Regions from separate parts of the Pseudoalteromonas sp. 2CM36K genome, predicted to be linked through region 2. Evidence: predicted binding sites of a transcription regulator. Region 2 holds the regulator's gene; the other holds the start of a gene.

Region 1 (6,004 bases), on a different contig from region 2:
GGGCATATTTGAGAGCAGTTCAGCTTAGGCTCCAAGATACCATAGCGATTTGCCCTCATGGGTGAGTTTTTTTCATATCGTTGAAATAGTAAATTAGCCCCGTTGAAAGGGTGAATTACAGGTAAGTAAACATGCTGTTCAGTGCTCCATAATTCATTAATTAACAATGAGGTATCTAATTCACCATCATTGCTTAAATAAAGAGCGATATGGCTTTTTTTGGCCGAGTTCATGCTTTTTAAATATTGAATAAAATTCACTTTAAGCGAGTGGGCCGCTATTTCTTGCTGGTTTTTTGATAGGTTATTACGTGCTTTACGAATATCGTGTCTTATTTGTGCGCGATTATTGCTCATTAAATATCTAAACCATAATTAAAAAGAGAATAAGTTCGGAAACATTAAATACACAGCAAGCACAATAAGTAATATTACAACTGTGGTAATCAGTGAATATAAAACAAGGTTACTGCGTTTTTTGGGTGTTGTAGAGAGTGGCTCATCTAGCATTAAATCGTCATCTTGCCATGGTTCGTCATTTTCATCAGACAGAGATAACTCAACCTCGGGGAGACGTTGCTCAAGATCCTCAAGTTTCTCTTCAAGACGAATTAAGCTACTAGTAATGTAATCTAGGGCATCAAATAAGCGCTGATCTCGCTGGCTGTCGTGCGCTTTTTGAGAAGTAGCTTGTGTAGGGGCTGTTTGCTGAAGTTTGCTTTTGATCCCCAGCGTTAAAAGTAACTTGGCTTGCTTAAGGGCTTTCTCTTTGTTGCTAGGAGCAAACAGCAGCTTGCCATTAAAAAATGCCGCCACCTTTTCAGGTGAGGTTTTTAGTTTTTCTGTCAGTGCATTGGTCACTGCTTGGCTGTCTGCGCCTTCTGCAAGTCCTACAAATATAACACGAAAATTGTCGGCCATTTTTTATCCCTAACACGCTTTATTGTATAAGTAGAGTATATACCTAAAATGTTAAACAGTTCGAGACTGTTTTATGACTAACTTAATACACATAGCAAAACGGCCCTAAAAAGGGCCGTTTTAATATTAGCTAGGTGGCTTACAGGCCAGCTGCTGCGCGAAGTGCGTCTGCTTTATCTGTGCGTTCCCATGGGAATTCATCACGGCCAAAGTGGCCGTAAGCCGCTGTTGGAAGATAAATAGGGCGCTCAAGATCAAGCATTTGAATTAGGCCGTAAGGGCGTAAGTCAAAGTGTTCACGAATAAGTTCGATTAAACGCGCTTCTTCTAATTTACCAGTACCAAATGTTTCAACACTGATAGAAGTAGGCTCTGCAACGCCGATAGCGTAAGAAACCTGAAGTTCACACTTGTCAGCAAGGCCAGCAGCAACAATGTTTTTAGCAACATAACGTGCAGCATAAGCCGCTGAGCGGTCAACTTTTGATGGATCTTTACCAGAGAAAGCACCACCACCGTGACGAGCCATGCCACCGTAAGTATCTACAATGATTTTACGACCAGTTAAACCACAGTCACCCATTGGTCCACCAATTACAAAACGGCCAGTTGGGTTAATAAAGAATTTAGTGGCACTAGTAATAAGCTCAGCAGGAAGTACTGGCTTAATAATCGTTTCCATTACCGCTTCTACTAAATCACTTTGCGATACATCTTCGCTGTGCTGAGTAGAAAGTACAACAGCATCAATGCCTACTGGCTTGCCATTTTCGTATGCAAATGTAACTTGTGATTTTGCATCTGGACGTAACCAGTTAAGCTCGCCACTTTTACGAACCTCAGCTTGGCGTTGTACTAAACGGTGAGAATAAGTAATTGGAGCAGGCATTAATACTTCAGTTTCGTTACATGCGTAACCAAACATTAGGCCTTGGTCGCCAGCGCCTTGCTCTTCTGGACTTGTACGGTCAACACCTTGGTTAATGTCAGGAGACTGTTTACCAATCGTGTTTAAAATTGCACACGAATCGGCATCAAAGCCCATATCTGAGTGTGTGTAACCAATTTCACGTACTGTTTTACGTGTAATTTCTTCGATATCAACCCATGCGCTAGTCGTTATTTCACCACCAACCATAACCATACCGGTTTTAACGTAAGTTTCACACGCTACACGGGCATGAGAGTCTTGCTCTAGGATAGCATCAAGTACCGCATCAGAAATTTGATCGGCGATTTTATCCGGATGACCTTCAGAAACAGATTCAGAAGTAAATAAATGTTTTGCCATTGTAATTATGCTCACAAATATTGCGCTTCACAAACGTCGGTATTAGCGCTAAAAAATTAAGGCGCGTATTTTATCTAAAACAAATGAACTTGCATAGTTTTTTTACGCCTAGACGTCTAAATAAAATATCTAATAGTAAATGGTTCTTAAAAAATATTCATAATGCCCTATTTTTATGGGTTTTTAATTGCACACAGCCCCCACAATAAGTAAGAATGGGGATAAATAAATACCCGCGCAAATACATATAAAGGTAGGAGAATTCATGCCATCTCGCAAAGAACTTGCAAATGCTATTCGCGTCTTGTCAATGGACGCAGTACAAAAGGCCAAATCTGGTCACCCTGGAGCCCCTATGGGCATGGCTGATATCGCAGAAGTATTATGGCGCGATTATCTAAAACATAACCCAACAAATCCAGAGTGGGCTGACCGAGATCGATTTATACTCTCAAATGGTCACGGTTCAATGCTAATTTATTCTCTACTGCATTTAAGTGGTTATGACTTGTCACTGGACGAAATTAAAAACTTCCGCCAAATGCATTCTAAAACACCAGGCCATCCAGAATATGGATACGCGCCAGGAATTGAGACCACTACGGGCCCATTAGGTCAAGGGATCACAAATGCGGTAGGTATGGCGATTGCTGAAAAAGCATTAGCAGCGCAGTTTAACCGTGAAGGCCACGACATTGTTGATCACCACACGTACGCGTTTATGGGTGATGGCTGTTTAATGGAAGGCATTTCTCATGAAGCATGCTCACTAGCCGGTACATTAGGCCTAGGCAAGTTAGTGGCATTTTGGGATGACAACGGCATTTCAATCGACGGTGAAGTTGAAGGTTGGTTTAGTGATGATACCCCAGCACGTTTTAAAGCATACGGCTGGCATGTAATTAGTGACGTTGATGGCCATGATAGCGATGCAGTAAGTGCAGCAATTGCAGAAGCTAAAAGCGTGACTGATAAGCCAACATTAATTTGTTGTAAAACTATTATTGGTTACGGCTCACCTAATAAGTCAGGTAGCCACGATTGTCACGGTGCACCGCTTGGTGATGACGAAATTAAAGCGTCTCGCGAGTTTTTAGGTTGGACGGGCGATGCATTTGAAATCCCTGAAGATATTTATGCACAGTGGGATAACAAAGAAAAAGGCCAACAGCTTGAAGCAAGCTGGAACGAAAAATTTGCCGCCTACGAGCAAGCATACCCAGAACTCGCTGCTGAATACAAACGCCGTACACATTCAGAATTACCCGCTGACTGGGCTGAAAAATCACAAGCGTACATTGAAGAGCTGCAAGCAAACCCAGCAAACCCAGCATCACGTAAAGCGTCGCAAAATGCATTAAATGCGTTTGGCCCGTTACTACCTGAATTTATGGGTGGCTCTGCCGATTTAGCGGGTTCAAACTTAACAATTTGGGATGGCTCTAAAGGCTTAACTGCTGATGATGCAAGTGGTAACTACATTTACTACGGTGTACGTGAGTTTGGTATGTCGGCCATTATGAACGGTATTGCACTGCATAAAGGCTTTATTCCTTACGGCGCAACGTTCTTAATGTTTATGGAATACGCACGCAACGCGGTACGTATGGCTGCATTAATGAAGCAACCAAGCATTTTTGTATACACGCACGATTCAATTGGTTTAGGTGAAGATGGTCCAACTCACCAACCAGTAGAGCAAATTGCCAGCATGCGTTTAACGCCTAACCTTTACAACTGGCGGCCATGTGACCAAGTTGAGTCAGCAATTGCATGGCAACAAGCTATTGAACGTAAAGACGGTCCTACATCATTAATCTTTACTCGCCAAGGCTTAGAGCAGCAAGCTCGTGATGCCCAGCAATTAAGCGACGTTAAAAAGGGTGGTTACATCCTAAGTTGTGACGGCAATCCAGAGCTTATTTTGATTGCAACGGGTTCTGAAGTACAGCTAGCGCAAGACTCTGCGAAAGAGCTACGTGCGCAGGGTAAAAAGGTACGTGTTGTATCTATGCCATGTACTGATGCGTTTGAAGACCAATCGGCTGAGTACAAAGAAAGTGTATTACCAGCAAGCGTTTCACGTCGCGTAGCGATTGAAGCGGGTATTGCTGATTACTGGTACAAGTATGTAGGCCTAAATGGTGCCGTAGTTGGTATGACCACCTTTGGTGAGTCGGCACCGGCAAACGAGCTATTTGAGTTCTTCGGCTTTACGGTAGAAAATGTAGTTAACAAAGCAAACGCATTGTTTTAAGCGACTGCTTTAACGTTTAAAAGCCCGCGCTGTGTGTAACAGGGCGGGCTTTTTTATGAGTTGTACTTTTATCACTTCCTCTAAAGCTCAGCGTCTCATAGCTCTTTTGTGCATAAATCACTAAAAGTACTGTTCGAAACTCGTAGCCCGTTGCTCGAAGCATATCTCTCTATAAAGTCGTTCATTTTTAACCTTTTGGCTTCTAAGTGAGTAATTTTCACAGCACTTAACTTGCAAGGTTTATATGTATCAGGCACTGTGGAGGTAACAAAATTATAAATTAACAACAGGAGTTAACATGCCAAAGTTCGATAACGTTAGTGTGGTTAAAAAAGCCAATGTGTATTTCGATGGCAAAGTATCAAGTCGTACTGTGCTTTTAGGTAACGGTGAAGCAAAAACCTTGGGTTTTATGCAACCCGGTGAATTTGAGTTTAATACCAACCAAAAAGAGTGCATGGAATTGTTAGCAGGGCAGTGGGATGTATTACTACCTGGTGAAAGCGAATGGCAAACATTTAACGCGGGCGAGTCATTTAACGTTGATGCTAATGTTAGCTTTCATGTAAAAGTAAGTGATTTTGCAGATTATTGTTGTTCATACATCGATTAATTTGTAGGTTGATTAAATTGTCAACACCTCTAAAGGCCGCTACAAAGCGGCTTTTTGCATACTTAATGCTAAATGAATGATCTAAATCAGTGGGGTAATAAATAATTGCGTAATTTTCATTTTTTCTCTTGTGTTAATTCGTTTAGCCCCCAATACTAACTATGAGGTAACAAATAAAAGGATACCCTATGAAAATTAATCTTTCTGGTCACCATGTTGACGTTACTGATTCTATTAAAGAACACATTAACGAAAAGTTCTCAAAAGTCGCGAGCCATTTTCCATCATTGATATCTCTAGATATTATTCTTTCAAAAGAGCATCATAAGTTCCAAGCGGAAATTAGCACAAATTATGAAGGTGCGCGTATATCGGTAAAAGGGGAAAACGAAGTTATGTATCCTGCTATTTCTAGCGCAGCTAAAAAACTCGATGCCGCACTAAAGCATCGTAAAGGGCAAATAAAAGCGAACTTACATGAAAAGCCTGTAAGTACCACACCTGAAATAGCACACGAAATCATCCAAGAGATGGATTTAAATTAATAACTAACAATGTGTTATTTTTAAAAAGAGCCTAAGGGCTCTTTTTTATTGCCTGTAAATTAGGTAAGTTATGCATTCACACAGTTTATTAATGATAAAAATTAATAATAAAAGCACTTAATACACCAAATTTGAGAAGTTAATGCAGTACACACAAAGCACATGGAAGTCTCGGTTAGGGGCGCTCGGCCCAGGTATTTTAATGGCCACCGCTGCCATTGGTGGCTCACACTTAGTGGCCTCTACTCAAGCAGGTGCATTATTTGGCTGGCAGCTATTTTGGCTTATTGTGGTGGTTAACGTTTTAAAGTACCCGTTTTTTCGTTTTGGCATGGAATACACACTCGCTACTAAAAATAGTTTAGTGCAAGGGTATAA
Region 2 (6,004 bases):
GTGAACAATGAAAAGGCCGCTAATTAGCGGCCTTTTTGATGGTCTAACTAATATTTTGTACCAGCCAGTATAAGTCAGAGTGAACGCCAGCAGCAGTCACTTCTTTACCCGCACCGGGGCCTTGTATCACTAATGCGTTTTGGTTATACCACTGGGTATTAATCACAAAAATATTATCGCCAGGGGTCAAATTCGCAACCGCTTCGCTTTTTGGTACATAGGCAATCCCTACCTTAACGTTTAGCGTGTTGTTTTCAAACTCTAATAACCCGGTGTAGCACAGTGCAGCATTTTGTTGCTGAGCCGCTTGCGCATGCTGCTCAATAAACGCATCTAAACGAGCCTTATTATCAATAAAGTCATTCCAGCTGCCAGCACTTAACTCATCGGGCATCAATGCGGATAAAGAAATGTCATCAAGTTCCAATTCAATACCTAATTCACGCGCTAAAATAAGCAACTTACGTTGCATATCTCGTCCAGATAAGTCTTCTCGAGGATCAGGCTCTGTGAACCCCAAAGCTTGCGCTTCTAGAACTAAATCTGAAAACGCTTTACTGCCATCATACATACTGCATAACCATGACAGCGTGCCTGAAAACACGCCTTCTATTCGCGTTATTTTATCGCCACTATTTTGTAAATCAGCCAAGGCAAAATTAATCGGTAGTCCGGCCCCTACACTTGCATTATAACGCCAATGTAAGCCACGTTGAGCAAGGCTTTCACGTAGTGTTTGATACCACGAAAGCGATGCGGTTCCCGCGTATTTATTAGCACTAATTAGATGGCAGTTTAATTCAACTAACTTACTATAAAGCTGACTAAAATATTCACTTGCGGTCATGTCGATCACTATTTTATGTTCATACTCAAGAGTATCTATGTATGACAATAAATCGGCTTGTTTATAGGAGCTTGCATGGTTTTCCCATTGAAGTTGCCAGCTTTCACAGTCTAATCCATTAGCATTCACCAGCATCTGCTCTGAGCGTAAAAGCGCTACTAACTTGACGTTAAAATCAGTTGATAAGCGTGCTAGTTGAGCAGGTAATTGGCGCATAAACTCAGCACCTACATTACCAAGTCCTGCAATAATTAAAGCTATTTCTTGTGCTTTATTAATGAGCTTGTCATGTAACAGGCTCAGCACATCACTTTCAAGTACTTGATCGGTTAATAGTAACGTATATCCCTCACCGTAATGGGTAAACCGAGGCTGGATAGATTGTGTTTGTAATAAGGCTTCACTTTGCTTACCAAGCGGCGCTACCTCTTGATCAGGTGCAATAATCGCCACCCCATTTAAGTTTGACTCACTAATATTGGCGCGGCCAGCAAAATAATTAGCCACCTGATGTGTCGCTGACGCAGGGACTAGTAAGTAGATTTCGCCTTCGTGTTCAAAGTGATGCAAACTATGCTGAATAAGTTGGCTAACATGTGCTACTTCGCCTTCACTCAGATCATCAACAATGAGTAAATCCACATTATTTACTGTGGTTAAAAAGCGTTTTTGTTTACTCATTCCTAGTTTAACTATTTCGGTATGACTGCCTTGAGGATCGTAACTACTGCGAACAACTAATTCTATATCGGTACCTTTTAATGGCGATAATGTTTTAGCGTGTAATACTGGATTACCTAACCTCGCTAATAAATTAGCTTGATCACGGCACACTCGCGCATACTTAACCGCATTAGCAACCTTACGCGGATCAGTACTAAAAACACCTTGAGTGTCAGTCCAAATAGAGACTTTTTTAGCATTGCAATACCGCGCTAATAAAGTGGCACTGTAATCACTGCCATTTCGCCCTAAGGTCACTGTTTCACCATGTAAATCAGCCGCAATAAACCCTGTAACTACATTAATTTTACTCGTCTGTATGGCTTTTAAGCACTGCTGCTGATTATTAGCATGCTGCAGCTGTCCGGCATCTAACGTAAATAACTGCCTAGCGTCATGGGCACAAGCGCTAACGTTAAGTTGTTCTAAGTAAGCGCTTAGTAACCTTGCAGACCACAATTCACCATGGGCTAATAACGCAGCTTCAGCTAATGTCCCTTGCTTAGCCTGCTTGGTAATAATACTGAGCTCAGTTTCAAGTAAATCAAGCGCATGGTGCTTAGCGTTAGCTATTAATAATTGCTCAATTAGAGCTATTTGATGGTTGCTCAATAGCAATACAATATCAGCAATAGCTTGAGTGTCTTGCTGTTGATAGCTTTGCCACAGTTTAACTAAGGTATCGGTGGTTTTACCGGCGGCCGATACCACCACACAATCCCCAGCGTGAGCGTGAGTTAAAATAATATTTGCGACACTTTTAAAGCGATCCGCTGAGCTTAAACTCGAACCACCAAATTTATGAACCTGATTTACCATATTAATACCGACTCGCATTTATGTTTCGTATTTTGAAGAATGGTATGCACTACCATAACGCCGGATGCGCCGCGTTTAACTTTGCTGAACCAAATGATTCACTAGCACCACTTTTTGCCGATAGGCCGGGATCGGCTTGCCCTGGGCGCACCAAATTAAATACCCTGTCTAAGTCAGCGAGTAAATCATTTACATCTTCAATACCCACCGAGATACGAATAAGCGTGTCGCCTACTCCGGCTTCTGCACGCGCGGTTGCGTCCATGCCGGCGTGGGTCATAGTCGCAGGGTGACAAATCAAACTTTCTACTCCACCTAATGATTCCGCTAAGCTAAATTCATTTAAGCGCGTTAAAAACGCTGCAGCATCGTTTATATCGCCTTTTATATCAAAACTAACCATAGCACCAAAGCCAAGCTGCTGCGCCTTAGCTAGCGCATGTTGAGAGTGTGATTCAAGACCTGGGTAGTAAACTTGGGCAACAAACTGGGAACGTTCTAAATACTGTGCAATGGCGAGTGCATTTTCTTGGTGTTGCCTTAAACGCACGTTTAAAGTACGTAAGCCTCTGAGAGTTAAATAGCTATCAAATGGCGCGCCGGTGATGCCAATGTTATTTGCCCACCACGCTAACTCTTCACCTAACTCAGCAGTCGCTGCGATAACCGCGCCACCAACAACGTCTGAATGGCCATTGATATATTTTGTGGTTGAGTGCACCACAATATCAGCGCCAAACTTAATCGGGTTTTGTAATGCTGGCGATAAAAATGTGTTGTCGGCGGCAACGAGTGCACCACACTGTTTAGCTGTATCAGTTACCGCTTTAATATCTGTTAAGCGTAAAATAGGATTGCTAGGTGTTTCAATCCAAATCAGCTTAGGTTTAATAGCAAGGATGCGTGTCAAACTGTCGCTTTTGGTAAAATCGACCACTTCTAGTTTTAATAAGCCGCGCTTTTCTAGCGAAGTAAATAAGCGATAGCTGCCCCCATAACAGTCATGAGGGATCACTAACGTATCGTCACTATTAAGTAATTGTGTTGTTAGGTGAACGGCTGCCATGCCTGTTGCGGTAATAATGCCTTTAGCGCCACCTTCAAGCTCCGTGAGCGCCTCAGCCAAAATGTCACGATTAGGGTTACCACTGCGGCCATAATCATATTGGCGCTTTGTATCAAAGTCAGCAAATGAGTAAGTTGTTGATAAATAAAGCGGTGGAACAACCGCACCATGCTGCTTGTCGGCTTCTATTCCACTACGAACAGCAATTGTTGCCTTATTTTTTTCACTCATTTTCGCTACCTTTACTGGTTTGGATGTTTAGACGTCTAAAAGGTAGCGCATGCAATTTAAGATGTCAAAACATTTAAATGTCTAGATAGCTAAATAACTAGTATTTGACTATCTTTTTTAAACCGATAGAATTTCACGCATATTTACACGCTTTGATGCTGTGTGAGCAATTTATAATCTGAGGCAACGATACATCTTATGGCTAAATGGAATGGTGAATATATTCACCCATACGCAGAACACGGGAAAAAATCCGAACAAGTAAAGAAGATCACCGTTTCGATCCCGCTAAATGTATTAAAAGTATTAACTGATGAACGTACTCGTCGTCAAATAAACAACTTACGTCATGCAACAAATAGCGAGCTTTTATGCGAAGCGTTTTTGCATGCGTTTACCGGGCAACCGCTGCCTAATGATGATGATTTGCGTAAAGATAACGCAGAAAAAGTACCTGAAGAAGTGAAGAAAATAATGCAAGAAATGGGACTAGAAGTGCCTATTTTAAATGAAGACTAGAAGGGTCTTTATACAAAAAAAAACCTCAGCAAATGCTGAGGTTTTTTTTGCGCTAATTTACACGTAACAATTACGCCATGTAGTTTTCTGGCATATCAATTTGTGCCACACCAGAGTCTACCGCCGCCTGCGCAACCGCTTTAGCTATGCGTGGTAACAAACGTGGATCCATTGGTTTTGGTATAATATATTTAGCACCAAACTCTAATTTGTCGATGCCTGCGGCAGTAAGCACTTCAGTCGGCACGGGCTCTTTAGCAATACTGCGAATTGCTTCCACAGCAGCAATTTTCATCTCGTCGTTTATTTCACTGGCACGTACATCTAACGCACCACGGAAAATAAACGGAAAACACAATACGTTATTAACTTGATTCGGATAATCAGAGCGACCTGTAGCCATAATTAAATCGTTACGTGCAGCGTGTGCTAATTGCGGATCGATTTCAGGATCGGGGTTTGAACAAGCAAATACCACGGGTCTATCAGCCATTAATTTTAAATCTTCAGGGGCTAATAAATTAGGGCCCGATACACCCACAAACACATCGGCATCTTCAATTACATCTTGTAAAGTACGTTTATCGGTATTGTTTGCAAATAATTGCTTATATTCATTCAAGTCATCACGACGCGTATGAATAACTCCTTTGCGATCTAACATATAAATATGTTCACGCAACGCGCCACACTTAATTAAAAGCTCCATACAGGCAACAGCTGCAGCGCCGGCACCTAAACATACAATAATTGCATCTTCAATTGCTTTGCCCTGTACTTCCAGCGCGTTTAGCATACCCGCAGCCGTTACAATAGCCGTACCATGCTGATCATCATGAAAAACAGGAATGCTACAACGCTCTATAAGCGCTTTTTCTATTTCAAAACACTCTGGCGCTTTAATATCTTCTAAATTAATTCCACCAAAGGTGTCGGCAATATTAGCCACCGTGTTAATAAAGTCTTCGGTAGTACGGTGCTTAACTTCAATATCTATAGAGTCTAACCCTGCAAAACGCTTAAATAGTAGCGCTTTACCTTCCATAACGGGTTTTGAAGCGAGTGGACCTAAATTACCTAAGCCTAAAATTGCGGTGCCGTTAGTAATAACCGCAACCATATTTCCTTTACCAGTATATTTGTAGGCATTTGCTGGATCAGCGGCAATTTCACGAACAGGTTCTGCGACACCGGGGCTGTATGCGAGCGCGAGGTCTTTAACCGTCTCAGCGGGCTTGGTCAGCTCAATACTGATTTTACCTGGAACGGGATGGGCATGGTAATGTAGTGCTTGTTCACGAAAATCTGACATAACGCGATTATATCCTGCAATTTAAGTTAAAGTGAGAGGTAGTTTTAATCTACGATACCTTTATTATTTTTAAATTCCAAGCAATATCAGGTCTATCCTGTTATATGCTAGAACTGTTAATTTTAAGTGATTTATCAGCAACTTCCCTAGATTATCCTGACATTTTTAAAATATAAATTCGTCATAAAAATGAAAAACACAGGTACTTTTTGCCCTTGTTCTATTTTTATAAAGCGTATTTTTTAGTCTTAAATTAAAATAGTGAAATACCGAATTTTATTTAACTTTAAACACAAATAACCTCACGTTACCTGCATTTGAGTACCATCTTTAAAGTTTAACAAATAAAAATATAGAGAATATTGGCTGTTTTGTCTGCAAATGTTTATGCATACTCAGAATAAGAACAGGAAATAGTTATGCAAAAAAAATAAATACAAAATTGCTAAGAAAGCAGATAGGAAAGTAAATTTTGGCCACAAAAAAA

What was found. Region 2 encodes MetJ, which represses methionine synthesis genes. Its sites were predicted from a motif close to TAGACGTCTAGACGTCTA; they were not measured.
Region 1: metK (methionine adenosyltransferase) is a predicted target of MetJ. The motif match lies at 2,313-2,330, and genes of this name have one in related genera.

Annotation. Positions count from the first base shown of each region.
Region 1 is NZ_JALNTK010000009.1:79,707-85,710, reverse strand. Features, by position in the region: gene MTN97_RS07530 (5-formyltetrahydrofolate cyclo-ligase) at 1-356, opposite strand, end outside; gene MTN97_RS07525 (hypothetical protein) at 375-920, opposite strand; gene metK (methionine adenosyltransferase) at 1,060-2,211, opposite strand; gene tkt (transketolase) at 2,477-4,468, shown strand; gene MTN97_RS07510 (pyrimidine/purine nucleoside phosphorylase) at 4,767-5,081, shown strand; gene hpf (ribosome hibernation-promoting factor, HPF/YfiA family) at 5,270-5,626, shown strand; gene MTN97_RS07500 (NRAMP family divalent metal transporter) at 5,769-6,004, shown strand, end outside.
Region 2 is NZ_JALNTK010000008.1:75,133-81,136, forward strand. Features, by position in the region: gene metL (bifunctional aspartate kinase/homoserine dehydrogenase II) at 44-2,389, opposite strand; gene metB (cystathionine gamma-synthase) at 2,439-3,686, opposite strand; gene metJ (met regulon transcriptional regulator MetJ) at 3,885-4,205, shown strand; gene MTN97_RS06860 (malic enzyme-like NAD(P)-binding protein) at 4,276-5,517, opposite strand.